DNA from 2 places in the Streptomyces sp. 7R007 genome. Region 1 is predicted to be linked to the other one. Evidence: riboswitches for the same ligand, from Rfam matches in the RefSeq annotation. Region 1 holds a riboswitch; the other holds the start of a gene.
What was found. A riboswitch is a leader RNA that binds a small molecule or an ion and turns the genes downstream of it on or off. The one in region 1 is predicted to bind glycine.
Positions count from the first base shown of each region.

Region 2: it holds a riboswitch for glycine, as region 1 does, so the genes downstream of both, gcvP (aminomethyl-transferring glycine dehydrogenase) here and gcvT (glycine cleavage system aminomethyltransferase GcvT) in region 1, are expected to answer to the same signal.

Region 1 is NZ_JBTWMV010000046.1:36,027-51,229, forward strand. Features, by position in the region: gene ACYF6T_RS36270 (ABC transporter permease) at 1-383, opposite strand, end outside; gene ACYF6T_RS36275 (enhanced serine sensitivity protein SseB C-terminal domain-containing protein) at 713-1,468, opposite strand; gene ACYF6T_RS36280 (enhanced serine sensitivity protein SseB) at 1,640-2,437, opposite strand; gene ACYF6T_RS36285 (AAA family ATPase) at 2,498-3,172, opposite strand; glycine riboswitch at 3,345-3,446, shown strand; glycine riboswitch at 3,447-3,555, shown strand; gene gcvT (glycine cleavage system aminomethyltransferase GcvT) at 3,631-4,758, shown strand; gene gcvH (glycine cleavage system protein GcvH) at 4,857-5,234, shown strand; gene glyA (serine hydroxymethyltransferase) at 5,250-6,515, shown strand; gene ACYF6T_RS36305 (L-serine ammonia-lyase) at 6,572-7,954, shown strand; gene ACYF6T_RS36310 (caspase, EACC1-associated type) at 7,980-9,077, opposite strand; gene ACYF6T_RS36315 (effector-associated constant component EACC1) at 9,074-9,493, opposite strand; gene ACYF6T_RS36320 (hypothetical protein) at 9,490-10,695, opposite strand; gene ACYF6T_RS36325 (hypothetical protein) at 10,692-11,543, opposite strand; gene ACYF6T_RS36330 (phosphatidylinositol-specific phospholipase C domain-containing protein) at 11,740-12,771, shown strand; gene ACYF6T_RS36335 (glycoside hydrolase family 25 protein) at 12,876-13,433, shown strand; gene ACYF6T_RS36340 (NADPH-dependent F420 reductase) at 13,456-14,139, opposite strand; gene ACYF6T_RS36345 (zinc-dependent alcohol dehydrogenase family protein) at 14,219-15,203, opposite strand, start outside.
Region 2 is NZ_JBTWMV010000022.1:113,609-128,811, forward strand. Features, by position in the region: gene ACYF6T_RS26985 (glycoside hydrolase family 43 protein) at 1-606, opposite strand, end outside; gene ACYF6T_RS26990 (APC family permease) at 1,441-3,396, shown strand; gene ACYF6T_RS26995 (DUF1707 SHOCT-like domain-containing protein) at 3,959-4,567, opposite strand; gene ACYF6T_RS27000 (TOBE domain-containing protein) at 4,678-5,073, shown strand; gene modA (molybdate ABC transporter substrate-binding protein) at 5,291-6,109, shown strand; gene ACYF6T_RS27010 (ABC transporter permease) at 6,106-7,080, shown strand; gene ACYF6T_RS27015 (ABC transporter ATP-binding protein) at 7,077-8,324, shown strand; gene gcvP (aminomethyl-transferring glycine dehydrogenase) at 8,397-11,282, opposite strand; glycine riboswitch at 11,459-11,555, opposite strand; gene ACYF6T_RS27025 (PRC-barrel domain-containing protein) at 11,669-12,058, shown strand; gene ACYF6T_RS27030 (DNA polymerase IV) at 12,403-13,758, opposite strand; gene ACYF6T_RS27035 (MerR family transcriptional regulator) at 13,808-14,449, opposite strand; gene ACYF6T_RS27040 (bifunctional nuclease family protein) at 14,711-15,184, opposite strand.

The DNA.
Region 1 (15,203 bases):
AGGAGGGAGACCCGGGCGCCGTAGAGGATGCGGGCGAAGATGTCGCGGCCGTTGACCGGCTCCACACCGAGCAGGTGGTCGCCGCTGATGCCGCCGAACGAGCCCTTGGGCGTGCCGAACAGGGGGTCGATCAGGTTCTCGTGGTAGACGTCCGGGTCCTGCCCGAGAAGGTTCGTGATCACCGGCGCGAGCAGGGCGACGACGATGAGAACGAGCACGACCACGCCGCCCGTGAGCGCGAGCTTGTCCCGCTTCAGGCGCTCCCAGGCGATCCGGCCCAGGGAACGCCCCTGGACGGCCTTCGCCGCCGCGCCGGCAACCGCCGCTTCCTCGGCCGCGCTCGGGGCCGCTTCCGCGGTCGGCTCGTGCAATGGTGCCGTCATCTGGCAGGGACCCCTCTCAACCGGCGGTAGCCGGCCCGCACTTGCCGCTGTAGCGGCGTGATCAGTCCTTCGTACAGAGGGTGAACGGCATGGCGAACACCATCACGAACACCCCTGGTGCGGGAGTCTTCAACGCTTTGGCGATCTGTTGCCAGACTTGGCGGTGAAAGGATGCGTAAACGTGATGCGGGCTGGGGGGTTCCGTTATCCGGACAGCGGGTAACGGGGGTCGGACGCGGACCAACCCGGACACATGCCGCACAGCGGGACGTTCCGGCGCCATCTACGCGCGAAGATCGGCCGACTCCGGTCTGGACCAGAGGCCGGTCTCAGTATGCGCCGTGCGCGGGCGGGAAGCCGTATCCGGCCACCGGCGCCTGCGCGGGAGCCGCGTGTGCCTCACGGTCGTAGAAGGGGCGCGTGTTGGCCCGCATCCACATCGCGACGGGGTCGTACTCGTCGGACATCGCCACCGTCGACACCGGCAGGCCGTCGGGCACGGCGCCGATCGACTGCTGCATCATCGCGCGGACCGAGTCGACGGCGGGCGGCGAGGTGTCGTACACGTCGAGCCCGACGGCGAGGTACGGCGCCCCGAGGGCCGGCTGGACCCAGGCGCGGCGCAGGGAGCGGACGGCCGGGGTGCGATGGGCGTTCTGCGTGAGCAGGGCGTAGAACTGGGGGACCTCGATGCCGGGCTCGGACAGCCGCAGCGGGCCGGCGGGCTGGCGGTCCAGGCCGGTCGCGATGCGGCGCAGGTCGAGCCAGGGGATGCCGACGCCGCCGCCGGGGGCGTGCGGGTTGAGCCAGAGGCCGTAGTGGTCGGGGTAGAGCGTGCGGGCCACGTCGAGGCCGCCGACCACTTCGTAGGAGCGGTTCCAACCGCTGGCGCTCAGTTCCTGGGCGGAGGTGACGCAGGGCGCGTAGCCGTAGCCGTCGACCTCCATGTTCCCGTACTGGGCGTCCGGGGAGCCGGCCTGGCCGTGCCACAGCAGCATCCAGATCTGGCCGGCGCCGGGGGTGGCGAGGGCGCGGAGGAGTGCCTCGTAGGCGTCGTAGCGCCCGGGCGTCACCTGGCGCAGCATGTGCTCGACGCTGCCGCTGAGGCTCGCGCTCACCTGTCGTACCGCCCCTTCGAAGAGTTGCCCCGCGTTGTGTGACAGCTTAAGCGCCCGGTAGCCCGGGGCTCGGTGTGCGTGCGCGTGTGCGGGCGGAGTGCGGCCCCGCGCCCCTGGTCGTGCCGCGCCTGGCGGTGTCTACAGGTGGTCCCTCGTATAGAAAGGGCGTACCTGGTCGCGCATCCAGGTGGCCACGGGGTCGTCCGTGACGTCCAGCAGGACCAGGTTGACCGGCCACTTGGTGGGGATCCTGGTGACCGCGCGCTCCAGGGCCTGGAGAGGGAGGGCCCGCAGGTCGCCCTCCCACTGGGAGAGTTCGACGCCCACGAACATCACGGGGTCGGCCGTCTCGATCGCGGCGAGGCAGCGGCGGGCCGTGACGACCACGCCGGCCCGGGCGAACTCCTCGGAGGCGGCGGCGAGGAAGTCGATCGGGTCGTCCTGCCAGTCCGGTTCGTAGAGCTTGACGCGGCCGCCGGAGGCCGGGCCGTCCAGGGGGGTGCGGCCGGCGCGGCAGAGCTCGGCCACCGCGGCCGGCGGCAGCGGGATGCCGAGCACGCCGTCGGGGTTGACGGCGATGCCGACCTGCGGGGGCAGACCGCGGGCGAACTCGACCGCCGGGGCGATGGTGTACGACATGTGGTTGCCGACGACCTGGCGGAACTGCTCCTCGGAGCTGAAGACGGGCACGTAGGCCTGGCCCTCGATCTCCAGCGTGGGCAGGTCGAGGGGGCCGCTGTGCGGGCCGCCGCCGTTGGGCAGCGGGATCCAGACGAAGCTGCGGCCCAGCACCTCGACGATCCGGCCGACGGCGGAGGGTACGCCGAGGGAGGCCGACAGCACCTCCTCCAGCTCGTTGCCGGGCCATCCGCCGTGCGGATGGGGGTGCGCCTGTGCCGGGAAGTCCGCGGGGAAGTCCGCCGCCGGGAAGTCCATCTGCCTACCGCCTGCTTGGAACCTGCTGTGGCTGCACAGGCTAACGGGTGCCGGCCGGCGTCAGCCCGTGAAGCCGATCCTGCGCAGGCCGTCCGCCGCGTCGCGGTCGAGCAGGACGGCCGTGTCGACCCCCTCGGGCAGCTCGCCGCGCTCGACGGAGCGCAGCAGACGGGCGGCGGTGGCCCGGTGGCGCAGGAAGGCGTAGCGCGAGACGCCCCGGCCGCGCTCGCGCTGGCCCCGCAGCGCGGTGTCCGGGGCGACGTCCAGCAGGAGCAGGTGCAGGCGGCCGCCGCGGCGGCGGGCGGCGCGGGCCAGCCAGCCGCGCACCCAGGGCTGCGTGCCGCAGTCGTGGACGACCACGCCCTCGCCGCCGCGCAGGGCCCGGCGCAGCCCGGCGTAGTGGGAGAGGCGGACCAGGGGGCGGTAGAGGGCGTACGGGAGGAAGCCGGGGACGCGGCGCTCCCAGCTCTCGCGGGCGTCCTGGGAGTCGATGCGCGGGCCGCGCACCGCGCGCCGCATCAGCGTGGACTTGCCGCTGCCGGGCAGGCCGGTGATCACCACCAGGTCGCGGGGGCCGAAGAGCAGGACGTGCGGGCCGCGGCCCGCGCGGTCGCGCAGATCGCGGACGACCGCTGCCGGGCGCCTGCCGGACCGCTCGCGGGCCGGGGCGGCGGGCTGCGCGGGCAGGGCGATGCCCGACGTCGTCGCGTATGCCGTCGTCCTTGTCACCGTGATCGTCCTTCCCGCGGGGGTCAGGAAAGTTTCTCCCCACTCAATGTAAAGAGACGGTAATGGACGATCTCTCGCGGTTCCGTTCGCGTCCGGCCACAGCCCTGTTACAGGTGCGGCCCTGCCGTGGGCCCCGCAGGCGTGCAATGATGTGCCCGCCAACTGCATACCGGCCGTTTGAATCCGCGCGGGAGAGTCCCCGGAGGTCCTCGCGACCCGGGGCGCCGAAGGAGCAAGTCCCTCCCTTGAATCTCTCAGGCCCCGTTACCGCGCGGGCGAGGCACATCTGAAAAGCGGACCGCCGCCCGCGGTGGTCCCACCCAAGGTGCAAGCCGTGCCCCTGTGTGGTCATGGCGAACCTCTCAGGTTCCGATGACAGATGGGGAGGAACGACCTCGTCCTCCCCCATGCTCGAACGAGCTCGCACGGGAGGTACCCCCATCGCCTTGGGAGACGACCGTCCGATGAGCAGTACCGAACCCACTGGATTGCGTCACACCGCGCTCGATGCGCTGCATCGCTCGCTCGGTGCGACGATGACCGACTTCGCCGGCTGGGACATGCCGCTGCGCTACGGCTCCGAGCGCGACGAGCACCACGCCGTGCGCACCCGCGCCGGGCTCTTCGACCTCTCCCACATGGGCGAGATCACCGTCACCGGTCCGCAGGCGGCGGCCCTTCTCGACCACGCCCTCGTCGGCAACATCGGGGGCGTGCGCGTCGGCCGCGCCCGCTACACCATGATCTGCCAGGAGGACGGCGGCATCCTCGACGACCTGATCGTCTACCGGCTCGCCGGGACCGAGTACCTGGTCGTCGCCAACGCCTCCAACGCCCAGGTGGTGCTCGACGCGCTGACCGAGCGCGCCGAGGGCTTCGCCGCAGAGGTCCGCGACGACCGCGACGCCTACGCCCTGATCGCCGTCCAGGGCCCGCAGTCCCCCGGCATCCTCGCCTCGCTCACCGACGCCGACCTCGACGGGCTGAAGTACTACGCCGGCCTGCCCGGCACGGTCGCCGGCGTCCCGGCGCTGATCGCCCGCACCGGCTACACCGGCGAGGACGGCTTCGAACTGTTCGTGAAGCCGGAGCACGCGGTGGAGCTGTGGCAGGCGCTGACCAAGGCCGGCGAGGGCGTCGGCCTGGTCCCGTGCGGGCTGTCCTGCCGGGACACGCTGCGCCTGGAGGCGGGCATGCCGCTGTACGGGCACGAGCTGTCCCGCGAGCTGACCCCCTTCGACGCCGGGCTCGGGCGGGTCGTGAAGTTCGACAAGGAGGGCGACTTCGTCGGGCGTACGGCGCTCGAGGCCGCCGCCGAGCGGGCCGCGTCGGCGCCGCCGCGCGTCCTGGTCGGCCTGGTCGCCGAGGGCCGCCGCGTCCCGCGCGCCGGGTACCCGGTCGTCGCCGGCGGCGAGGTGATCGGCGAGGTCACCTCCGGCGCCCCCTCCCCCACCCTGGGCAAGCCGATCGCCATGGCCTACGTCGACGCGGCCCACGCGGCACCGGGCACGCCCGGCGTGGGCGTCGACATCCGGGGCAGTCACGAGCCGTACGAGGTCGTGGCGCTGCCGTTCTACCGGCGCCAGAAGTAGCGACCGCAGGTGACGTCGAGCACGAGAACGCTGCTCACGTACGCCTTCCGCAGTCCCCCATTCACCAGCACTCCCCCGCGTACAGGAGAATTCAGGCCATGAGCAACCCCCAGCAGCTGCGCTACAGCAAGGAGCACGAGTGGCTGTCGGCCGCCGAGGACGGCGTCGCGACGGTCGGCATCACCGAGTTCGCGGCCAACGCGCTCGGCGACGTCGTCTACGCCCAGCTCCCCGAGGTCGGCTCGACGGTGACCGCGGGCGAGTCCTGCGGCGAGCTGGAGTCGACCAAGTCGGTCAGCGACCTGTACTCGCCGGTCAGCGGTGAGGTCACCGAGATCAACGAGGACGTCGTCAACGACCCGTCGCTGGTGAACTCCGCCCCCTTCGAGGGCGGCTGGCTGTTCAAGGTACGCGTCGCGGAGGAGCCGTCCGAGCTGCTCTCCGCCGACGAGTACACCGCCTTTTCCGCCGGCTGAGGAGTCGTAGGCCTGATGTCCGTTCTCAACACGTCCCTGCACGAGCTCGACCCGGAGGTGGCCGCGGCCGTCGACGCCGAGCTCGCGCGCCAGCAGTCCACCCTGGAGATGATCGCCTCCGAGAACTTCGCGCCGCTCGCGGTGATGGAGGCCCAGGGCTCGGTGCTGACCAACAAGTACGCCGAGGGCTACCCGGGCCGCCGCTACTACGGCGGCTGCGAGCACGTCGACGTCGCCGAGCAGATCGCGATCGACCGGGTCAAGGAGCTGTTCGGCGCCGAGTACGCCAACGTGCAGCCGCACTCGGGCGCCTCCGCCAACCAGGCCGCCCTGTTCGCGCTCGCCCAGCCCGGCGACACCATCCTGGGCCTGGACCTGGCGCACGGCGGCCACCTGACCCACGGCATGCGGCTGAACTTCTCCGGCAAGCAGTTCAACGTGGTCGCCTACCACGTCGACGCCTCCGGTCTGGTCGACATGGCCGAGGTGGAGCGGCTCGCCAAGGAGCACCGGCCGAAGGTGATCATCGCGGGCTGGTCGGCGTACCCGCGGCAGCTGGACTTCGCCGCCTTCCGCCGGATCGCCGACGAGGTCGGGGCCTACCTGTGGGTCGACATGGCGCACTTCGCGGGCCTGGTCGCGGCCGGTCTGCACGACAACCCGGTGCCCTACGCCGACGTCGTCACCTCCACCACGCACAAGACGCTCGGCGGTCCGCGCGGCGGCATCATCCTCGCCCGCGGCAAGGACTTCGCGAAGAAGCTGAACTCCTCCGTCTTCCCGGGCTTCCAGGGCGGCCCCCTGGAGCACGTGATCGCGGCGAAGGCGGTCTCCTTCAAGGTCGCGGCGAGCGAGGAGTTCAAGGAGCGCCAGCGGCGTACGGTGGAGGGTGCGCGCATCCTCGCCGAGCGGCTGACCGCGGCGGACGCCCGCGAGGCCGGCGTGAACGTCCTGTCGGGCGGCACCGACGTCCACCTGATCCTGGTCGACCTGCGCGAGAGCGAGCTGGACGGGCAGCAGGCCGAGGACCGCCTCCACGAGATCGGCATCACGGTCAACCGCAACGCCGTACCCGACGACCCGCGCCCGCCGATGGTGACCTCGGGTCTGCGGATCGGCACCCCCGCCCTCGCCACCCGCGGCTTCACCGCCGAGGACTTCGCCGAGGTCGCGGACGTCATCGCCGAGGCGCTGAAGCCGTCGTACGACCGCGAGGCGCTGAAGGTCCGGGTCCGGGCACTGGCGGACAAGCACCCGCTGTACCCCGGCATCGGCAAGTAGTTCCCCGGTGGGGGCATCCGACGACGTGTGCCCCCACCCTCTTTGGAGGAGTTCCCGTGGCCATCTCGGTCTTCGACCTGTTCTCGATCGGCATCGGCCCGTCGAGCTCCCACACCGTCGGCCCGATGCGCGCCGCCCGCATGTTCGCCCGCCGGCTGCGCAACGAGGCGCTGCTGGCGTCCACGGCCGCGGTGCGCTGTGAGCTGTACGGCTCCCTGGGCGCGACCGGCCACGGGCACGGCACGCCGAAGGCCGTCCTGCTCGGCCTGGAGGGCGACTCGCCGCGCACGGTGGACGTGGAGACCGCGGACGAACGGGTGGAGTCGATCAGGGCGGCGCAGCGGCTGCGGCTGCTCGGCGAGCACGAGATCGCCTTCGACGCCGACCAGGACCTGGTGCTGCACCGCCGCAAGGCGCTCCCCTACCACGCCAACGGCATGACGCTGTGGGCGTACGACGCCTCCGGCGCCGAGCTGCTGACGAAGACGTACTACTCGGTCGGCGGCGGTTTCGTCGTCGACGAGGACGCGGTCGGCGCGGACCGCATCAAGCTCGACGACACGGCCCTGAAGTACCCCTTCCGCACGGGCGACGAGCTGCTGCGCCAGACGAGGGAGACGGGCCTGTCGATCTCCTCGCTGATGCTGGAGAACGAGCGCGCCTGGCGCACGGAGGAGGAGATACGCGCCGGGCTGCTGGAGATCTGGCGGGTGATGCAGGCGTGCGTGTCGCGCGGCATGTCCCGCGAGGGCATCCTGCCCGGCGGGCTGCGGGTGCGCCGCCGCGCCGCCATGACGGCCCGTCAGCTGCGGGCGGAGGGCGATCCGTTGGCCCACTCCATGGAGTGGATCACGCTGTACGCGATGGCGGTCAACGAGGAGAACGCGGCGGGCGGCCGCGTCGTCACCGCCCCGACGAACGGCGCGGCGGGCATCATCCCGGCGGTCCTGCACTACTACGTCAACTTCGCGGCGGGCGGGGCCTCCGAGGCCGAGAAGGAGGACGGCGTCGTGCGGTTCCTGCTGGCCGCGGGCGCGATCGGCATGCTGTTCAAGGAGAACGCCTCCATCTCCGGCGCCGAGGTCGGCTGCCAGGGCGAGGTCGGCTCCGCCTGCTCCATGGCCGCGGGCGCCCTCGCCGAGGTCCTCGGCGGCTCGCCCGAGCAGGTGGAGAACGCGGCCGAGATCGGCATGGAGCACAACCTGGGCCTGACCTGCGACCCGGTCGGCGGCCTGGTCCAGATCCCCTGCATCGAGCGCAACGGCATGGCCGCGGTCAAGGCGGTCACCGCCGCGCGGATGGCGATGCGCGGGGACGGCTCGCACAAGGTGTCCCTCGACAAGGTCATCAAGACCATGAAGGAGACCGGCGCGGACATGTCCGTGAAGTACAAGGAGACCGCGCGGGGCGGGCTCGCGGTGAACATCATCGAGTGCTGACGGGCGCCGTCACACCGTCACACCGTCACGCCGTCCAGCGGGTGAGGTCGGCACGGACGGCCCGGATGCGGGAGTCGTCCGCGCCCGCCGCACGGCTCAGGTCGGCGGCCAGGGACGTGAGGATCTCGGCCGCGGCCGCCGGGTCCCCCGCCTCTCCGGCGAGGACGCCGTGCAGGTGGCGGTAGTAGAGGAGGTCGGCGTCGTCCGGCGGGAGCACGGACCCGGCGTCGCGGACGAGGGCGGACAGCAGACGGGCCGCCTGGTGGCGGCGGTGCTCACGCCTCGGTTCCCCGGCCGCCGTACGGACCTGGAGGGCGAAGCCGCACCGGGCGCGCAGGCCCTGTCTCGTGGCGCCGGTGCCGTGCGCCGGGTTGGCGGTGAGGGCCAGGTCGCCGCTGGCACCCACGGCGCGCTGGAGCGGCTCGGGGCGGCCGGCCGCCGGGAGCGTCACCGCCAGCCGGCGGTGCACGGTGGCCAGGTCCAGGTGGGCCGGGCCGTCCGGCACCCCCTCGCGCAGGAGGAGGAGCAGGGCCTCGGTGAAGGCGGTGGGCCGCCCGGGGTGCCCGGGCTGGTAGTCGGCCTGGCGCTTGGCCTCGGTCGCGGTGAGCAGGTGGATCCGCGACGCCTGGTCCGCCTGGAGCGCCGTACCGGAGAAGCAGCAGTCCAGGACGGCGACCCGGAACCGGGCCGGGACCCTGCGCATCGCGTCGAACACGTCACCGACGGGCAGCGACGTGGCGGCGCTGCGCGGCGACCGGTCCACGGTGCCCACCAGGGCCAGGCCCACCTGGTCGGCGCCCCGGGGCACGACCCCGTGTCCGGCGAAGTAGAAGAGCAGCACGTCGAGTTCACCGCCGTCGGCCGGCGGCGCGTGCTCGCCGGGGTGCAGCAGCAGGTCGAGGACGTCGGCGCGGGAGCCCGGGTCGATCCGGTGCCGGACGCCGTGCGGGGCGAAGTGGCCGAGGGGGCCGGTCAGCAGGTCGTGCAGGGCGGTGACACCGTGCGCGGCCTGCGGGACCGGCGTGAGGTTGCTCGGGTGGACGTGCGAGGCGGTGCCCACCAGGACGGCCCTGGTCCGCTCGGGGCGGGGCGGGAACGCGGCCCAGTCGGCGTCGCTCGTCAAGGCGCGGGGTCCTCCGGCTGCCCGGCGGCCCGGAACTCGGTGAACGCCCGCAGCGCCGCGTCGAGGTCCTGCTGGTCGGAGGTGAGCTTCGTGACCGTGCCGTCTGGCAGGGTCACCTCGAAGGCGACCGGCCGGCTCGTCGAGCGCTGCCCGAGCCAGTAGCCGAACGCGCCGACGGCCGCGCTGAGCACCGGGCCGGTGGCGGTGAGGAGCTCCACGGCGGTGGCGAGGCCGCCGAGCTTGCCGGGCGGCGGCGGGACGCTGCGCAGCCGGACCGCCTCGCGCAGGTCCTCGTCGTCGTCGAACCAGTGGGCGAGGTCGCGGACGAGGACGTCGGCGTCTTCGGGGGGCAGGGTGGCGAAGGTGACGGTCAGGGCGGGGGCGGGAGTGGGCGCGGGTGCGTCAGGGGTGGTCACGTGGTTCTCCCGTAGGTGAAACCGGGGGGTGGCGGGGGCAGGTCGGGGCCGGGGGCCGGGGGTTGCGCGCGGGGCGCGGGCGGCTCCTGTCCAGGTGTCGGGGCGAACAGCGGCGGGTGGCCGGGGACTTCGTACGGCAGGCGGAAGGCGGCCGTCGCCTCGGCGGGCGGCACGCGTTCGGACAGGGCCTGCTCGAACGGGCCGAGGGGCACGGGTACGTCCTGCTGCCGGACGCCGGGCAGCGCGACGCCGTGCAGGGTGGCGAACGACCGCCAGGCGAGCTGCCGTTCGTGGGGCGCGCGGACGGGACACACGACGGCCCGGCCGGGGCCGGGCACGGAGAGGGTCGCGGCGACCAGTTCCGCCAGGCGCGGCGGCACCGGTTCGTCGGAGGCGAGGGTGACGCGCATGCGGTGGGCCGGGGCGACGGCGGCCTCGGCGAGCAACTCCCCGTAGCGGGCGGCGGCGTGGGCGGCGAAGGGGACGGCGGGTGCCTGGTGGCCGATCGCCGGGTTGAAGCGGCCGGGCAGGGCGAGGGTGCGGTACTCGCGCAGCAGCCGCTCGACGTGGGCGTGGTCGGCGGGCGTCCAGGGCAGCGGCTCCAGGCGTACGGCGAGGACCAACGCGGCCTGCGCGCGGGCCAGTTCCGCCCACACCGGCTCCCAGTCCACCGCCTGAGCGGTGAGCGGCTCGACGGTGACCCCGAGGGGGAACGCGGCGTCCGAACGGCCGATCCGCTCCCACCTCAGCCGCTTGCGGACCTCCATCAGATGGGCGGTGCCGTCGGTGAACGGCTGGAGCGCGCGGGCGAGTTCGGCGCCGGACAGGTCAGCCGCGCGCACGTGCCGGGGCAGTGCGTCCAGCTCCTCGCGCAGTCGCCGGGCGGCACCGCGCGCGCCGGCACGATCGGCCCCCTGGGCACGGGCGAGGAGCACGCACGACAGCCCGGTGCCGGCATCCCGGCCCGCCGCGCGGGGTGTGGCGTACCGCAGCTCCCAGCAGCGGCCGTCGGCGGCCCAGCCGGCGGCGAGCCAGGCCCGTTCCCGCTCGACGACCTGCGCGCGCCGCCGCTCCTCGGGCAGTCCGAGGGCGGCGGCGTTGTCGACCAGCGCCGGGTCCGGCGCCAGCCGCACGCCGGTGCAGCACCAGGCGAGGGGGCCGGAGCCGGCGAGATCGACGTATCCGCCGGGGGCGGAGGTCACGAGGTCCAGCCGCCGCTCTGGGGGCCGTTCGGTCCCGGCGGAGGCGGCTGGACCGGCATCGACGGGAACTGGCCCGTGGTGTACGGCGCTTGAGGAGGCGGACCGGGATAGCCGCCGGTGACCTGCGGCGGCGGGTCGGCGTACGGCTGCGGATCGGACTGCTCCAGCGCGACCATCAGCCCCTCACGGCAGGCGAGATGCACGGCCTCGCGCATGGCGCGGGCGCCCTCGCTGCGCAGGATCTGGTGCTCGATCTGGTTCTTGGCCTGCAGGCTCAGCCACAGGTCGCCGAGGAACTGCCCGAGCAGTTGGTACCCCCTGCGCGAGCGCCACATCATCCAGCCCAGGTAGAGGCTGCTGCCGTACGTGAAGACGGAGATGTAGGCGACGTAGGTCCGTTCCCGCAGGACCAGCCGGCCTTGCTCCTCCCCCACGGCCAGCGGAAACCCGCGCGCCTGCAGGACCCGGCGGACGCCCAGGTAGGCCTGGTCCCGGCGGCCGTGGCGTTCGGCGAGCAGCACCCTCCACTCGGCGATCGGTTCGGGCAGCCGGGCGAACAGGATGACGACCCAGAAGACCACGATGGCCACCAGGGTCATGAACAGCCACATGCCGAACGCCGCGGTCCCCCCGACGATGAACAGGAACAGGCCGAGCACCGTCCCGACCAGATACACCAGCACCGACAGGACCAGTCCCCGCGCGAACAGGGCGAAGACCACACCTGGTCCCACCGACTCGTTGAGCTGTTCCTCGATGCCCCGGAACCGCAGTGTCTTGTCCAGATACGCGGCGTTGCCGTCCCCGCCTCTCCAGCCCGGAAGCGGATTCACCTGGCCAGTGAACATGACCAGCCCCCCTTGTCCCCTCGTGCACTTGGCAGCGGTAAGCGCTCCAACGTGTCACAGGGATGGTTCCGTCCGGCGGATATCGGAAAACCCCGCGCGCGCCCGGACGTTCTGTGTTCTCCCGGGGACTACCGACCGGTAACCGACCTCCCTTACGCTGCCGCCGAACTCGGCCCCGCTGAAAGGGAGTTGGCACATGCGCGCACTGAGACGGCTGGCGGCGCTCTGCGGCGCCGCCGCGCTGCTGCTGGTGGTACCCGGCAACGCCCACGCGGCGTCGCCGAAGTTCTCCGAGACGACGACGATCGGGACGCACAACGCGTACGACAAGAGCAAGTACACCTACTGGGCGCAGGCGCTGGACTCCGGGGCCTCGCTGCTCGAACTGGACGTGTACGCGGACAGTCTGAGCCGGCGCTGGCGGGTGAGCCACGACAAGCCGTTGTCCAACGACAACAACTGCGAGTACGCGGACCAGCCGAGCGAGTTGTACGGCCAGAACCGCAACCAGGACCTGGGCAGTTGCCTGGACAACATGGCGGCCTGGGAGCAGCTCCACCCCGACCACGCGCCGATCATCGTCAAGGTCGAGTTGAAGGTGGGCTTCAACAACAACGTCGGCCTCGGACCGGACGAGTTCGACACGCTGGTGCACCAGAAGCTGGGCGGCAGCGTGTACACGCCGGCCGACCTGCTGGGCTCGTCGTACGCCACGCTCGACGCGGCGGCGAAGGCGAACGCCTGGCCGACGCGGGACGAACTCAAGGGCAAGTTCCTCTTCGAGGTGATCCCGGGCACGGTGGAGCAGGCGAACCCGTTCGACCACTACTGGACGGACGAGGAGTACGCCGACCACCTGCGGGACCTGTACGCGGCCGGGAACATCTCCGCCGCGCAGGCCTTCCCGGCGGTGCTGGGCGCGGCGAACGGCGATCCGCGCACCCGGTACCCCGACACCACGATCCGCCCGTGGTTCGTGTTCTTCGACGGCGACGCGGCGACCTACGTCAACAACGCCTACGCCACGTCCTTCTACTCCACGAACCACTACATCCTGATCATGACGGACGCGTACAACGTGTCCCCGGCGATCTCCTCGACGGCACCGACGGACGCGGAAGTCGCCGCCCGGCTGGCGCTGTTGGCCGCCGACCACGCGAGCGTGATCACCTCGGACTGGTCGACGAAGCCGGCTTCCGTGCTGAGTTCGGCGGCGGCCAGAAGTTGACGGCTTGAAGTCTTAAGGTATGGGGAGCACCACGCGTCAACTCCTGTCCCCCCACCGGACCATGAACCGGAATCGAGCCGGAACTCCAAGGAGTCGTTCCCCCCATGCTGCGAGGCATAGACGTCAGCGCGTACCAGTCTTCCTCCTACGACACGGACGGCCTCTCCTTCGTCTTCATCAAGGCGACGGAGGGCCGTTCGTACGTCAATCCGAAGCTCGCGGCCCAGACGAAGACGGCCCGCGACGCCGGCCTGGTGGTCGGCTTCTACCACTTCCTGTGGCCCGGTCACCTCGACGCCCAGGCCGAGTACTTCGTCAAACACGCCCCCGAGAAGGCGGGCGACATCCTCGCCGTCGACTGGGAGACGACGAGCGACGGCACGCACGCGACCAACGCGGAGAAGGACCTGTTCATCCGCAAGGTCAAGGAGCTGCGGCCGAGCCACCAGGTCGTCCTCTACACGAACCGCAACTTCTGGCTCAACATCGACACGACGTCCTACTCGGGCGACGCCCTGTGGATCGCCGACTACGTGACGGCGGGCAAGCCCCGCATCAAGGCCAAGTGGCGCTTCCACCAGTACAGCAGCGAACCTCACGACAAGGACGTCGCCGACTTCGCGAGCAAGGACGCGCTGAAGGAGTGGGCGAACGGCGCGTGACGTCCGGCCGGCGTGCGTGCCGTTACGCGCGGAAGTCCGCGGGCCGTTCCGGGGTCGCCTCCGACAGGGCCTTGGTCACCGCGTCCGCGCCTGCCCGCATGCCGTAGACCGGGGTGCCGGGCTGCTGGCGCCAGGAGTCGGCCAGGGAGCCCGTGTCGACCGTGTCGAAGCCCAGTTCGTCGATGAGGGCGCGGACCTTCTGCTTGGCCCGGTCGTCGTCGCCCGCGACGGGCAGGGCCATGCGGTCGGGGGCGCCGGCGGGGCGGGGGAGGTCGAGGATGTCCTGGGCGTAGGTCTCGTTGAAGGCCTTGATGACGGTGTGGCCGAGGTGGCGGGCCGTCCAGGCGCTCTCCGTGAGGCCCTCGTCCTCGATCTCCGCGATCCGGCCGTCCCGCTGCTTCGGGTAGTAGTTGCCGGTGTCGATCACCGCGACGTCGTCCGCCGCCCCGTCGAGCAGGCCGGAGGGGAGGTCGGGGATCGCCTTCAGGGGGATCGTGACGATGACGACCTCCGCGCCCCGTGCCGCCTCCTCCACCGCCACGGGGGTCGCGCCGGTCTCCTCGGCCAGCGCGGTGAGCGTGTGCGGACCGCGCGAGTTGGCCACGGAGACGTCGTGGCCGAGGGCGGTGAGCCGCCGGGTGAGGTTGCCGCCGATGTTCCCCGCGCCGATGATGCCGATCTTCATGGCTGCCCCTTCGCAGTCTATGCGTGTGCATGCGTCTGGGGGGCGTCAACGGTGAGGGGCCGGTCGCTATTCCGGTGGCTGCGCCGAACGGGGGACGGGCTCAGACCCGGACCACGATCTTTCCCGTGTGCCGGTTCGACTCCATCGCGCGGTGCGCGTCCTGGATCCGGTCCAGGCCCTCGAAGACCTCGCCGACCTCGGGCCGGAAGCCGCCGTCCAGCAGTCCGGCGTTGAGGAAGGCGGTGGCGCGGCGGCGGCCGGCGGGGTCAGTGGTGAGGGTGTAGTTGGCGTAGGTGTGGAGGGTGAAGGGCCAGGTCCGCGGGATCTCGGCGGGGCGGGGGTCCAGCCAGCCGTAGAGCACCACGGTCCCGCCGGTCGCCAGGCCCTCCGCGAGCCCTGCGAAGCCGGGTCCGCCGATCGCGTCGAACAGCACGTCGGCGCCCCTGCCGCCGGTCAGCCGCCTGACCTCCTTGGCGACGGCCTGCGGTTCCGAGCCGCCGGTGACGATCACCTCCGCCGCCCCCAGCTCCAGCAGCCGGCGCCGCTTGTCCTCGGTGCGGGTGGCGGCCAGCGGCACCGCACCGATGCGGCGGGCCACCTGGATCGCCGCCGTGCCGACGCCGCTGGAGGCGCCCGTGATCAGGACGTGGTCGCCGGGCCGCAGACCGGCGGTCTCCAGCAGGGCGCCGTAGGCCGTCGTGTACGTCAGCCAGGCCGCGGCCCCGGTGACCGCGTCCACGGCGTCCGGGCGGCGCACCACGGCCGACTCGGGCAGGACGACCCGCTCGGCGTACACGCCCTGGGCGCTCATCTCGATGCCGGGACCGGTCGTCACCGGGTCGCCGACGGCGAGGTCGGTGACGCCCTCGCCGACCGCCTCGACGACGCCGGCGGCCTCGTAGCCGAGGCGGGAGGCGGGGAGGGCCGGCTGGTAGTAGTAAGTGCCGCTGCGGAACAGGGCCTCGGCGCGGTTGAGGCCCAGGGCCTCGACGCGGACGAGGACGTGGCCGGGCGCCGGGTCCGGGACCTCGACCTCCTCGACCGTGAGCACCTCGGGTCCGCCGATCTCATGAAAAAGCACGGTA
Region 2 (15,203 bases), on a different contig from region 1:
CGAGCGCGCCCGGGCGACGGAGACGCTGTGGCCGTGGGCGGTGCCGCCCTCGGCGAGCAGCAGGTACCACCACCCGCCGATCCGGTAGAGGTGCGGTGCCTCCGGATGCTGCATCCCGGTCCCGGACCAGGCCGGGAACGGTCCTTCCAGCACCTTCCCGGTCGCCGGGTCGATGCGCGCGAGCCGCACCCCGGAGACGGCGCACCAGCAGGAGCCGTCCTCGTCCCAGGCCAGGTCGGGGTCGATGCCGGGCAGGTCGATCCAGACCGGGTCGGACCACGGGCCTTCCGGCCGTTCGGCGTGGACCAGGAAGGTGCCGCCTGCGTCGACGTTCGTGGTGATCATGTAGAAGCGGCCGGCGTGGTGCCGCAGCGTGGGGGCGTAGATGCCGCCCGAAGGCCGGGTGCCGTCGGGCAGGTCCAACTGCCCCGGCCGGTCGAGGACGTTGCCGATCTGGCGCCAGTGCACCAGGTCGCGGCTGTGGAAGAGCGGGACGCCGGGGAAGTACTCGAAGCTGGAGCAGACCAGGTAGTGGTCCGCGCCGACCCGGCACACGCTGGGGTCGGGGTGGAAACCTCCGATGACGGGATTCTCGTACGTTCGCATACGCCTCGGCCCTCCGAACGATCGAAACATTCGATCTCGCGGACGAACCTTACGAAGCCCCGGGGATCCCGTAAACACCCCATGCTGTGCGAATAGCCGGGACCGAGCAGGGTGATGCGGCGTGCCGGGACCGAGCAGGGTGAAGCGGCGTGCCGGGAAGTCCGGCCGGCCGGGGCGACCGGCTCATCTGCGCCCGCATCCGGCCCTACCTGCACGCCGTGTACGGCACGGTGGTGTGCTCGCCCGTGCCGACCTGGGCCGGCACCCGGCGAGTCGCCCCGCCGCCCGTCGCCCGCCGCCCTGTGCGTGCCGAAGGCGACCCGGTCCGGCACCGCGCTGTCCGAACGGCCCCTGGTCCTCGTCCTGCCGACGTCGGTCGTGGTCGTCACCCTCGTCGCCCAGGACTTCGACCTCGCGCCCGCGGTCCGCCGCTCAGGCATCGACCCGGAACTCGATCACGCCGAACGCGCCGCGGCCTCGCCGCCCGTCTCGGCGCGGACCGCGACCGTCTGGCCGGCCACCACGGCCACGGCCTGCCGGTCCCCTCCGACGACCTGGCCCACCGCCGGCTCCGGCGCCCCTGGACCTGGAGCAGGCCCGGCTCGCGGGCGTCCGAGGCGCGCGCCCCGGTCCCCCGTGCAGCGCAGTCGGCGTCCACCGTGACGCAGCGCGCTCGCCCCATGTCCTCCCAAGGCCGACATCACCAGTCTTAACGCAAGCTTGACGCCTGCGGGCCCGTCATCCGTGGGCCCGTGCGTCACGCTCCGCTTACGCTGGTGCCGCCGTCCGCGTGAGGCCGGACCGCACGCTGAGACGCACATCAGGAGCACCCCCATGGCCACGACGGAACAACCCGCGCCCAGTCGCCTGCGCACCTGGATGCTGGAGGGCCTGTCCGACATGGGCAAGGGGCACGGTCCGCAGGGCCCGCACGCGGAACCCGAGCCCCCGCACAAAGGACAGCGCTGGTACCGGGTCATGTGCCTGACCGGCGTCGACTACTTCTCCACGCTCGGTTACCAGCCCGGCATCGCCGCCCTGGCCGCTGGCCTGCTCTCCCCGGTTGCCACCGTCGTCCTCGTGATCGTCACCCTGGCGGGCGCCCTGCCGGTCTACCGGCGGGTCGCGGAGGAGAGCCCGCACGGCGAGGGCTCGATCGCGATGCTGGAGCGGCTGCTGTCGTTCTGGCAGGGCAAGCTGTTCGTCCTGACACTGCTCGGATTCGCCGCCACCGACTTCCTGATCACCATCACCCTCTCGGCTGCGGACGCCTCCACCCACCTGGTGGAGAACCCGCACCTCACCAGCGTCCTGCACGACAAGCAGATGCTGATCACGCTCGTCCTGATCGCCCTGCTCGGCGCCGTCTTCCTCAAGGGCTTCCTGGAGGCGATCGGCGTCGCGGTCGCCCTGGTGGTGACCTACCTGGGTCTCAACGCCGTGGTCGTGGCGGTCGGGTTCTGGCACGTGATCACCGCGGAGCACGTGGTCACCGACTGGAGCCACGCCCTGACCGCCGAGCACGGGAACGTCTTCGCGATGATCGGCGTCTCCCTGCTCGTCTTCCCCAAGCTGGCCCTCGGTCTCTCCGGCTTCGAGACCGGTGTGGCGGTGATGCCGCACGTCCAGGGCGACCCGGACGACACCGAGCAGAGCCCCAAGGGACGCATCCGGGACACCAAGAAGCTGCTGACGGCCGCCGCCCTGATCATGAGCGTCTACCTGATCGCCACCAGCTTCATCACCACGGTGCTGATTCCGGAGAAGGAGTTCAAGACGGGCGGCCAGGCCAACGGCCGCGCCCTCGCCTATCTGGCGCACGAGTACCTCGGCAACGCCTTCGGCACCGTCTACGACATCTCCACCATCGCCATCCTGTGGTTCGCCGGCGCCTCCGCCATGGCGGGCCTGCTCAACCTGATGCCGCGCTACCTGCCCCGCTACGGCATGGCCCCGCACTGGGCGCGCGCGGTCCGGCCGATGGTCATCGTCTTCACCCTGACGGCCTTCCTGGTCACCTGGGTCTTCGACGCGAACGTCGACGCCCAGGGCGGTGCGTACGCCACCGGTGTGCTGGTGCTGATGTCCTCCGCGGGGATCGCGGTGACCATCGCCGCCCGCCGCGCCGGACAGCGCGGCTGGACGGTCGGCTTCGGGCTGGTCTCCGCGGTCCTGCTCTACGTCACGGTCGTGAACGTCATCGAGCGCCCCGACGGTGTGAAGATCGGCGCCTGCTTCATCGCCGCGATCATCCTGGTCTCCCTGCTGTCCCGGCTGGCCCGCGCCTTCGAGCTGCGCGTGACGAGCGTGACCCTGGACCCGATGGCGGAACGTTTCGTGCGGGACATGGCCAGCCGGAAGATACGGTTCATCGCCAACGAGCCCGGGCGGCGGGACAAGGCCGAGTACCGCGACAAGGTCGACCAGATCCGCGCCGACAACGACCTTCCCGAGCACGATGACTTCGTCTTCGTCGAGGTCACGGTCACCGACCCGTCCGAGTTCGAGGCGAGCCTGACGGTGCGTGGCGAGGTCCTGCACAACCGCTACCGGGTCCTGACCGTGGAGTCCGCGTCCATCCCCAACGCCCTCGCGGCGCTGCTGCTGCACGTGCGCGACTCGACCGGGTGCACCCCGCACATCTACTTCGAGTGGACCGAGGGCAGTCCCTTCTCCAACTTCCTGCGCTTCTTCCTCTTCGGCCAGGGCGAGGTCGCCCCGGTCACCCGAGAGGTCCTACGCGAAGCAGAACCGGACAGGGCCCGCCGCCCCCGCGTCCACACAGGCTGACCCCCGCCCCGCCGAGCGGTACGGCCTCCAGCCCACACCGCCAACTCTCCGCGGACTGAACCCCGCCTCCCAGGCCGCACCGCCGCTCCCTACGGGCTGAGCATCCGCCCCTCCCCAGCCCTCCCGCCCGACCCCACACCACCACACGCCCACCGGCACAGCCCGGGCCGCCGTCTTCCAACGGGCTGAGCTTCCGCCTCCCAAGCCGCACCGGCTGACACCCCCGTAGCAAGACCGGCAGACTCCACGCCACCACGCGCCCACCGACTCAGCCCACACCACCGACTTCCAACCAGCGGAGCATCCGCCCCCAAGCCGCACCGGCTGACCCCGCATCGCCGTACCGGGACCAGCAGACTCCACACCACCACACGCCCACCGGCAGAGCCCGGGCCGCCGGGTTCCCGCGAGCTGAGCCCGCATCGCCGAGTCCCCACGAGGTGAGCCCGGACGCCCAGGCCGTACCGGCTGCGTCCGCGTCGCGGCGGACGTACCGAACGAGCCCGGGGCGTCGCGCGAGGACCGGCTGCGCCCGCCAGTCACGTCCCGCCTGCCGAACCCGTCAGGGCGCCGGTGAGGGTTTTCTGCCCCATCCGCGCCGCTGCGGTCGTACGACCACCCGGCCGAAGCTCATACGGCCGCTCACCACGACCCGCAGTGCGACGGGCCCGACCGCGTCGCCCGCCGGGCGGGACTTGATCTTGGCGTAGCCGATCTCCAGCCCGTCCGTGTCAACCACGACCCCCGGCCGCGTCACCAGCCGCAGCGTCCCGCCCCGCATGTCGAGATCGACGTTCAGGGTGTCGTACGTGATCACCGCATCGGTGAAGTCGAGCGTCACGTCTCCCCACTCCGACTCGACCTCCAGCCGCCGCGGCACCGCCCAGCCGTCGCCGCGCCGCGCGGAACCCCCCTGCTGACGGATCCGGTCGACGTCCTTCACCGCGACCGCGGCCCCGCCCGCCACCGCCGGCAGATCCGTCGTCAGCGCGGCGAGCTCCCCCACCGTACGGGCGGTCAACGCGGCCTCGACCCGCTCGTCCAGTTCCTCGGCGGTCAGCCGGCCGTCCCCGGCCGCGACGCGCAGTACCTCCACCACCCGGTCCCGGTCCGCGTGCGAGGCGCGCAGCGAGAGCGCCGCCTCACCGGTCCCCGACGACTCACTCGCCATGATCACTCCGATCCCGCCGACCGCCACCTCGAACTAACGCTATATCGCGTTACACCCGAGGCTCAACCCCGCATCCCCGACGCCCGGTTCCCGGCCCTATCGTGAGCCGCATGCAGTCCTACACCATCGGCCAGGCAGCACGACTGCTCGGCGTGAGCCCCGACACCGCGCGCCGCTGGGCGGACGCCGGCCGGGTGGCGACCCACCGCGACGAGGGCGGGCGGCGACTGATCGACGGCCGGGACCTGGCGGCGTTCTCGGTGGAACTGGCCAGGTCCGGCAGCACGGAGGAAGAGACCTCCTACACCTCGGTCCGCAACGCGTTCCCCGGCATCGTCACCGCCATCAAGCTCGGCGACGTGGCGGCCCAGGTCGAGATCCAGGCCGGCCCGCACCGCCTCGTGTCGCTGCTGACCCGCGAGGCGGTCGAGGAACTGGGCCTGGAGGTGGGCATGGAGGCCACGGCCCGAGTGAAGTCGACAAATGTCCACATCGACCGCACCTGACCCTCTGCCCCCCCGGCCCCCCTGACCCACGAGACCCACCGGCCACAAGGGGCCCACACGCCCACCCGTACGAACGCACATGCACCCCCCATCCCCTGTTCACTCCAGCTCATGCGATGCGACAGGAGACTTACACCTTGCATATGCGCCAGTATGATCGGCGCACAGGAGCCCTTGCGGGTTCTTCCACCGGAGTGACAGAGGGAGTGGCCCCGTGATGACCCGACCCGTACGCCGGACCCGCCGGACCCTGCAGGTGGCCGGTGCCGGAGCCGCGGCACTGCTGGCCCTGACCGCCTGCTCCTCCTCCGACTCGGACTCCGGCTCCGGCGCGTCCGACGCCTCCTCGTCGCCGAAGCTGTCGGGCACGGTCACGGTGTTCGCCGCGGCCTCGTTGCAGGAGAGCTTCACCACCCTGGGCAAGGAGTTCGAGAAGGAACACCCGGGCACCAAGGTGAACTTCAGCTTCGGCGGCAGCGACACGCTCGCCGCGCAGATCACCGGAGGCGCGCCGGCCGACGTCTTCGCCGCCGCGAGCACCAAGACCATGGCGCTCGTGACCGACAAGAAGGACAACGCCACCACGCCGGTCACCTTCGTCCGCAACCAGCTCGAGATCGCGACCCTGCCGGGGAACCCGGACAAGGTCTCCTCCCTCAAGGACCTCGCCAAGTCGGGCCTCAAGGTCGTGCTGTGCGACAAGACGGTGCCCTGCGGCGCCGCCGCGCAGAAGGCCCTGGCGGCCGGCGATCTGAAGCTCACGCCGGTCTCCTACGAGCAGGACGTCAAGAGCGCCCTGACGAAGGTCGAACTGAAGGAGGCCGACGCGGCGGTCGTGTACCGGACCGATGTGAACGCGGCGGGTGACAAGGTGGAGGGCGTGGAGTTCCCCGAGTCCGCCGACGCGATCAACGACTACCCGATCACCCTCCTCAAGAACGCGCCCAACGCCACGGCCGCCAAGGCGTTCATCGCGCTCGTGAGGTCCGCCGAGGGCCAGAAGGTCCTGACCGGGGCCGGGTTCCTCAAGCCATGACCTCCGAGGACCGGACGGACACCCCGGCGGAGACCCTGGAGGGCGCGCCGCGGCGACGCCGTGGACGGGGACCGGCGGAAAGACGCCCCGGCCGGGGCGGTGGGGGCGTCCCCCGAAACCCCTTCCGGGGCCTCCCCCGAAGCACCTTCCGGGGCCTCCCCCGAAGCACCTTCCGGGGCGCCCCCCGAAGCACCTTCCGAGGCGTCCCCCTCCCCCTCCTCCTCCCCGCCCTCGTCGGCCTGGCCTTCCTGCTCCTCCCCCTGATCGCCCTCCTCGTGCGCGCCCCCTGGAGCACGCTCCCCGACCAGCTGACGAGCGCCGAGGTCTGGGAGGCCCTGCGCCTGTCCCTCGTCTGCGCGACGGCGTCGACCGCGGCGAGCCTCGTGATCGGCGTCCCGCTGGCCTGGCTGCTGGCCCGCACGGAGTTCCCCGGCCGCAGCCTGGTCCGCGCCCTGGTGACGCTGCCGCTCGTGCTGCCCCCCGTGGTGGGCGGCGTGGCCCTCCTGCTCGCCCTCGGCCGCAACGGCGTGGTCGGCCAGTGGCTGGACTCCTGGTTCGGCATCACGCTGCCGTTCACCACGGCAGGGGTGATCGTCGCGGAGACGTTCGTGGCGATGCCGTTCCTGGTCATCAGCGTGGAGGGCACGCTGCGGGCGGCCGACCCCCGCTACGAGGAGGCGGCCACGACTCTGGGCGCCTCCCGCTTCACGGCGTTCCGCCGCGTGACGCTCCCTCTGATCGCCCCCGGCATCGCCGCCGGCGCGGTCCTGGCCTGGGCCCGAGCGCTGGGCGAGTTCGGCGCGACGATCACGTTCGCCGGCAACTTCCCCGGCCGCACCCAGACCATGCCCCTGGCGGTGTACCTGGCCCTCCAGAACAACCCCGACGCGGCGATCGCCCTCAGCCTGACCCTCCTGGCGGTCTCCATCGCGGTACTGGCAGGTCTGCGGGACCGCTGGATGACGGCATGAGCACGGACAAGAAGGCAGCGGCACGAGACGGACGAGGACAGCTTGGCGGCACGATGAAGAAGACCCACCCGGCAGCCGCCGACGGCGCTCAGCCCCCGCAAGGGCCAGCCGCACCCGCATCCGAAACCGGCACGGGCGGTGCGGGTGGAAACCACAGCCCGGCCGAAGGCGGGGCGCCCACCCCTCACCCGCACCAGCCTTCGTCCCCCGCCCTCGACACCCGCCTCCTCCTCACCCGCCCCGGATTCAGCCTGGACCTCCGCCTCACCGCCACCCAAGGCGAGGTACTCGCCCTCCTGGGCCCCAACGGCGCCGGCAAGACCACCGCCCTGCGCGCCCTAGCCGGCCTCCTCCCCCTCTCCGACGGCCACCTCCACCTCGACGGCACGGACCTCACCCACACACCCCCGGAATCCCGCCCCGTGGGCGTCGTCTTCCAGGACTACCTCCTCTTCCCCCACCTCACCGCCCTGGACAACGTCGCCTTCGGTCCCCGCTGCCAGGGCGCCACACGAGCAGAAGCCCGCGCCCAGGCCACCGCCTGGCTCACCCGCATGGGCCTCGCCGACCACGCCGGCACCAAGCCCCGCCACCTCTCCGGCGGCCAGGCCCAACGCGTCGCCCTGGCCCGAGCCCTCGCCACCCACCCCCGCCTGCTCCTCCTCGACGAACCCCTCGCCGCCCTCGACGCCCGCACCCGTCTGGAAGTCCGCGCCCAACTCCGCCATCACCTGGCCGAGTTCGACGCCGTGGCGATCCTCGTCACCCACGACCCCCTGGACGCCATGGTCCTCGCCGACCGTCTCGTGGTGATCGAACACGGCCGCGTGGTCCAAGAGGGCAGCCCGTCCGACATCGCCCGCCGCCCCCGTACGGACTACATCGCCCAGCTCGTCGGCCTGAACCTCTACAAGGGCCGTTCGGACGGCCACACCATCACCCTGGACGCGGGCCCGTCCATCACCACCACCGAGACCCTCTCCGGCGAGGTCTTCGTCGCGTTCCCCCCAAGCGCGGTCACCCTCTACCGCGACCGCCCCACCGGCTCCAGCGCGCGCAACCTCTGGCGCTGCCAGGTCGCCGGCCTGGAAACCCACGGCGACCAGATCCGCGCCGACCTCACCGGCGAACTCCCCCTCGCCGCCGACCTCACCACGGTCGCCGCGGCCGAACTCGGCCTGCACCCCGGCGCGGAGGTGTGGGCGACGGTCAAGGCGACGCAGACACACGCCTATCCGGCGTAACGCGCGACGGCAACGGCGTACGGCAGACGAAAGGGGCCCCGCCTGAGCGGGGCCCCTTTCTCGTCCGCGACCTCAGTCCTCGTACGCATCCAACGGCGGGCAGGAACACACCAGGTTCCGGTCACCGAAGGCCTGGTCGATCCGCCGCACCGGCGGCCAGTACTTGTCGGCCGCCGACACACCGGCCGGGAAGACGGCCTCCTCGCGCGTGTACGCGTGCTCCCACGCCCCGCCCAGCGCGGCGGCCGTGTGCGGAGCGCCCCGCAGCGGGTTGTCGTCGGCCGGCCACTCCCCCGTGCCGACCTTCTCGATCTCCGCCCGGATGGCGATCATCGCGTCGCAGAACCGGTCCAGCTCGACGATGTCCTCGGACTCGGTCGGCTCGATCATCAGCGTGCCGGCCACCGGGAACGACATGGTCGGCGCGTGGAAGCCGTAGTCGATGAGCCGCTTGGCCACGTCGTCGACGCTCACGCCGGTCGCCTTGGTCAGCGGCCGCAGGTCGATGATGCACTCGTGCGCGACGAGCCCGCCCGGCCCGGTGTACAGCACCGGGTAGTGCGGCTCCAGCCGCTTGGCGATGTAGTTGGCGCTGAGGACCGCCACCTGCGTGGCCCGCTTCAGCCCCTCGCCGCCCATGAGCCGGACGTACGCCCACGAGATCGGCAGGATGCCGGCGGACCCCCAGGGCGCGGCCGAGATGGGCCCGACGCCCGTCTCGGGCCCGGCCTCCGGCTGCAGCGGGTGGTTCGGCAGATACGGCGCCAGGTGCGCCCGCACGCCGACCGGGCCGACGCCCGGACCGCCGCCGCCGTGCGGGATGCAGAAGGTCTTGTGCAGGTTGAGGTGCGAGACGTCGCCGCCGAAGTGCCCGGGCTTGGCGAGCCCCACCAGCGCGTTGAGGTTGGCGCCGTCGACGTACACCTGGCCGCCGGCCTCGTGCACCTGCGCGCAGATGTCGGCGACGTGCTCCTCGAACACGCCGTGCGTGGACGGGTACGTGATCATCAGCACCGCCAGCTCGTCGCGGTGCTGCTCGATCTTCGCCCGCAGGTCCTCGACGTCGATCTCGCCGTCCTCGGCGGTCTTCACGACGACGACCTTCATCCCGGCCATCACGGCGCTGGCGGCGTTCGTGCCGTGCGCGGACGAGGGGATGAGGCACACGGTCCGCTGCTCGTCACCGTTGGCCCGGTGGTATCCGCGGACGGCGAGCAGTCCGGCCAGCTCGCCCTGCGAACCGGCGTTGGGCTGCAGGGACACCTTGTCGTAGCCGGTGACCTCGGCGAGCTGCTCCTCCAGCTCCCGGATCAGCGTCAGGTACCCCTGCGCCTGCTCGGCGGGCGCGAAGGGGTGCAGCTGCCCGAACTCGGGCCAGGTGACCGGCTCCATCTCGGTCGTCGCGTTGAGCTTCATCGTGCAGGAGCCCAGCGGGATCATGCCCCGGTCGAGCGCGTAGTCCCGGTCGGCGAGCCGGCGCAGGTAGCGCAGCATCGCGGTCTCGGAACGGTGCTGGTGGAAGACGGGGTGGGTGAGGAAGTCGTCGTCGCGCAGCAGGCCGCCCGGCAGGGTCTCCCCGGCGACCGCGTCCAGTGACTCGACGTCGCCCTCGACCCCGAAGGCCGCCCACACGGCGGCGAGCTGGGCCCGCCTTGTCGTCTCGTCGCAGGCGATCGACACGTGGTCGGCGTCGACGAGACGCAGGTTGACGCCGTTCTCGCGCGCGGCGGCCACGACGTCGCCGGCCCTGCCCGGCACCCGCACGGTCAGCGTGTCGAAGTAGGCGCCGTGCACGACCTCGGCGCCGCCGGCCTTCAGGCCCTCGGCGAGGATGGTGGCGTACCGGTGGGTGCGCCGCGCGATGCCCTTGAGCCCCTCGGGCCCGTGGTAGACGGCGTACATCCCGGCCATCACGGCGAGCAGCACCTGCGCCGTACAGATGTTGCTGGTGGCCTTCTCCCGCCGGATGTGCTGCTCACGGGTCTGCAGCGCCAGTCGGTACGCCTGGTGGCCGTCCGCGTCCACGGACACCCCGACGAGCCGTCCGGGCAGGCTGCGCGCGAACTTCTCCTGTACGGCCATGTAGCCGGCGTGCGGCCCGCCGAAGCCCATCGGCACGCCGAACCGCTGGGTGGTGCCCACCGCGATGTCCGCGCCCAGTTCGCCGGGCGACTTCAGCAGCGTCAGGGCGAGCAGGTCGGCGGCGACGGTGACGAGGGCGCCGAGCTCGTGCGCCTGGTCGATGACCGGCTTGATGTCGCGTACGGCTCCGGAGGCGCCGGGGTACTGGAGGAGCACGCCGTTGATCTCACGCGAGGCGATGTCGGCCGGGATGCCGTCGCTCAGGTCGGCGACGACGACCTCGACGCCCGTCGGCTCGGCGCGCGTCTCGATGACGGCGATGGTCTGCGGAAGGGCGTCGGCGTCGACCAGGAACAGGCCCTTCTTGTTCTTCCCCATGCGCCGGGACAGCGCCATGGCCTCGGCGGCGGCCGTGCCCTCGTCGAGCAGGGAGGCGCCGGATGTGGGCAGGCCGGTGAGGTCGGCGACCATGGTCTGGAAGTTGAGCAGCGCCTCCAGGCGGCCCTGCGAGATCTCCGGCTGGTACGGCGTGTAGGCCGTGTACCAGGCGGGGTTCTCCATCACGTTGCGCAGGATGACGGGGGGCGTGAAGGTGCCGTAGTAGCCGAGCCCGATCATGGAGTCGAGCACCTGGTTGCGGTCGGCGAGCGAACGCAGCTCGGCCAGCACCTCGGCCTCGGTGCGGGCCTGCGGCAGTTCCAGGGCATCGGCGTTCTTGATCACGTCCGGCACGGCGGCGGCGGTCAGCTCGTCCAGCGAGCCGTACCCGACGTGCGCGAGCATCTTGGCCCGCGCCTCGTGGTCGGGACCGATGTGACGCTGCTCGAAGGGGATTCCCTTCTCAAGCTCGGAGAGCGGAGTGCGGTGGGCGGTCATTGCGGAGGCCTCCTGGTCTGACGCGACCTTCGAGGGGCACCACGGCGCGGGTACCCGGACGGCCTCCCCCTCTGTCATCTCAACCTGAGAGCTTCACCGGGTCGCCCGAGAGCTCCCGGCTTTCACCGTCGGTGAGAGCGGAAGCCGTCGACACCCGCCCTGCTTTCCAGAGTGACCTCGTCCGTGCGGTACGTGGGCCTGAGAGATTCCGGGGAGGATTTGCTCCTTCGGCGCCTCCGGACAGTGCCCGGAGGACTCTCCCGCACGGGGTCAGCAGCCGCTGTCAGCCTACCAGTGAGCACATCGGACCGGACTTCGAGTGGCCGCTTGCTCCAATGTGCTCTTTTGTAGTGCTTACGAATGAGTTGCGACCAAGAGGAGGGCCCGTGCAGACCGACATCGATCCGCGCAACCTGATCGGCCGCAAGGCGTTCGACCGCAACGGCACCAAGATCGGCACCATCGACGAGGTCTACCTCGACGACGCGACCGGCGTGCCGGAGTGGGCGGCCATACGCACGGGCCTCTTCTCGCGCGACGCCTTCGTCCCCCTGGAGCCCAGCGAACTGGTCGAGGGCACCCTCCACATCCCCTTCGACCGCTCCCTCATCAGGGACGCCCCCGACTTCGGCGTGGGCCGCCACCTCTCCCCCGACCAGGAACTCCAGCTCTACCACCACTACGGCCTCCACACGCCCCCACCCCCGCCCACAGACCGGGACTTCGGCACCCTGGCAACAACAGAAGACGTAACAACCACCCCAGAAGACCCCTGACCCCCACACCATCCGAGGGCCCCCACCCGACTCCCCCTACAACAGCCGCCCAACAACCGCCCCCCGGGCCGACTCCCCCACCACGACGGCCCACAACCCACCCCCCGGCCGCCTCCACCCACCCCGGCGGCCTACGACCCGCGCCCCGGCCGCCTCCACCCACCACGGCAGCCAAGAACCCGACGCCCGCCGACTCCACCCACCACCTGCGGCCCCCGGCCCCCGGCCGACTCCACCCGCCCGCTTGACCGCAAGGCCGAGCCGCAGCCGCCCCACTCACCCTCCGGCAGCCGCCGGCGGCGCTCAGCCCCCGCAAGGGCCACCCGCACCCGACGACGAAACTGTCATGGGTGGTGCGGGTGGGCACCCACATCCACGACCAACGGCAACGGCTCAGCCAACGTCAACTCAGGATCGTCGGCCCGAAACGTCCGCACCCGCCCCGGCTCCGACCCCGGCGTCTCGAACCGCACCGTCACCCGCCCCAGCCCACTCCCCTGCACCCACCCATGCCCGAACACGGCATGCCGCACGTCATGCCCCGCAGGCCACCGCCGCTCCACCACGACATCCCGCACCTCGGCGGACTCCTCCTCCGCCTCCTCCACATCCAGTTCCACGCTCTCCCCCGCCGCCTGCGCGAACAGGTCCTCCTGCGTGTAGTCGGCCAGCCCGCTCACCCCCACCCCCAGCAACCGCACCCCACCCGTCGTGTCCACGGACTCCAGCAACCGCGCCGCGGCCTCCCGCACCACCGCCGGATCATCCGTCGGCCCCCGCAACGTCTCGGACCGCGTCAGCGTCGAGAAGTCGTACCGCCGCACCTTCAGCACGATGGTCCGCCCCGACAGCCCGGCCCCGCGCAGCCTCCGCACGCACCGGTCCGCCAGCCGCCGCACCTCCATGCCCACCCGGATCCGGTCGTGGATGTCCACGTCGTAGGTGTCCTCGACCGACACCGACTTCGCCTCCCGCTCGGCCACCACGGGCCGCTCGTCGTGCGCGAGCGCCATGGCGTACAGCGCCTGCCCGTGCGCCTTCCCGAGCAGCCGTACGAGCTCGTCCTCGCCCGCCTCCGCGAGGTCGTCCACCGTGGTGATCCCGGCCCGCCGCAGGTGGTCCCCCGTCGCCGGCCCCACCCCCGGCAGGGTCCGCACCGGCATGGGCCCGAGCATCGCCCGCTCGGTCCCCGGCTGGATCACCACCAGCCCGTCGGGCTTGGCCTCCTCGGAGGCGATCTTCGCGAGCATCTTGGAGGCGGCGAGCCCGACGGACCCCGTCAGCCCGGTCACCGCCCGTATGTCGGCGCGCAGCTTCTCGCCCACCAGCCGGGCCGACGCCTCGTCCCAGGCCGCGCCCCCGGCCTCCAGGTCCACGAACGCCTCGTCCAGGCTCAGCGGCTCCACCAGCGGCGACAGCTCGTGCAGCAGCCCCATCACCTGCTCGCTGATCGCCCGGTAGAACCCGAACCGCGGCACCAGGTACGCGGCGTTCGGCGCCAGCCGCCGCGCCTGGGCCATCGGCATCGCGGACCGCACCCCGAAGACCCGCGCCTCGTACGAGGCCGTGGCCACCACCCCGCGCGGCCCCAGCCCGCCCACGATGACGGCCTTCCCGCGCAGACTCGGCTTGGACGCCTGCTCCGCCGAGGCGTAGAAGGCATCCATGTCGAGATGCAGGATGGTGGGCGCGTTTCTCACATATCCGATGCTGCCCTACGCCACTGACAACGCCCCCTCGGCGCCGGCGTCACACCGCCCGGTTGCGCCGCCGCGCCAGTTCGTCCGCCGGGTTGTGACCGACCAGCGTCTCGCCGGTGTCGATGCGCTCGCCGTGCAGCTGCGACAGCGCGCTCTCCACGTCCCGCCACACCACGCCGACGGCGATGCCGAAGATGCCCTGGCCGCCCTGGAGCAGCGCGTGCACCTCGTCCGGCGACGTGCACTCGTAGACGGTGGCGCCGTCGCTCATCAGCGTCATGCGCTCCAGGTCGCGAAAGCCCCGCTCGCGCAGGTGCTGGACGGCGGTGCGGATGTTCTGCAGGGACACACCGGTGTCCAGGAACCGCTTGACGATCTTCAGGACGACGACGTCCCGGAAGCTGTACAGCCGCTGCGTCCCCGACCCGTAGGCGGGCCGCACGCTGGGCTCGACCAGCCCGGTGCGCGCCCAGTAGTCGAGTTGCCGGTAGGTGATGCCGGCGGCCGCACAGGCCGTCGGGCCGCGATAGCCGATCTGCTCGGACGCCATGGACGTCGCCCCTCCGCTCGGCACGGCCGTCGGTCGCTGCGGAGCGTGACCGGCCGCACTGCTGTGAAGCGGATACGGACCGCTCGCCCCCGAACTCCGTCCGGGGGCACCCCCAGCCGTACCGTCGCCGCTGCTGCTCACGCCGACCTCCGTCCTTGACCTGCCTTCTCGACGGTAGGCAGCCACCAGGGGTGCGTCAACGACCGCCACACTCGGCACGCCGAGTGATAATCACCCTGAGAGTGGTTTCCCGTACCCAACCGCGGGGAAAGGCTAGCCGAATGCGCTGCAAGCAGGCCGCAAGACGCTCTCACTCGCCGCTGGCAATTGCCGGCATTTGAGGCGTAACCGCCCGTGAACCGGCCCGTCACGAAGTCATACGTCCGCCGGGCCGGTCCCGTCTCACTGGCTGCTGGTGCCGAAGTCCTCGGGCGAGATCTGGTCGAGGAACTCGCGGAACTTCTCCACCTCGTCCTCCTGCTCGTCAGGGATCGCGATGCCCGCGTCGTCGAGCACGCCGTCACTGCCGTAGATCGGCGTTCCGGTGCGCAGGGCCAGCGCTATGGCATCGGACGGGCGGGCGCTCACCTCGACGCCGCTGGCGAAGACCAGCTCGGCGTAGAAGACGCCCTCACGCAGGTCCGTGATGCGCACTTCGGTGAGCTCCTGGCCGACGGCCTCCAGCACGTCCTTGAACAGGTCGTGGGTCAGCGGCCTGGCGGGGGCCATGCCCTGCTGGGCGAAGGCGATCGCCGTCGCCTCCCCCGGCCCGATCCAGATGGGGAGGTAGCGGTCGCCTCCCACTTCACGCAGGAGCACGATCGGTTGGTTGGAGGGCATTTCGACCCGGACACCTACGACATCGAGCTCGTTCACACAGCAACCCTAGGCCGTG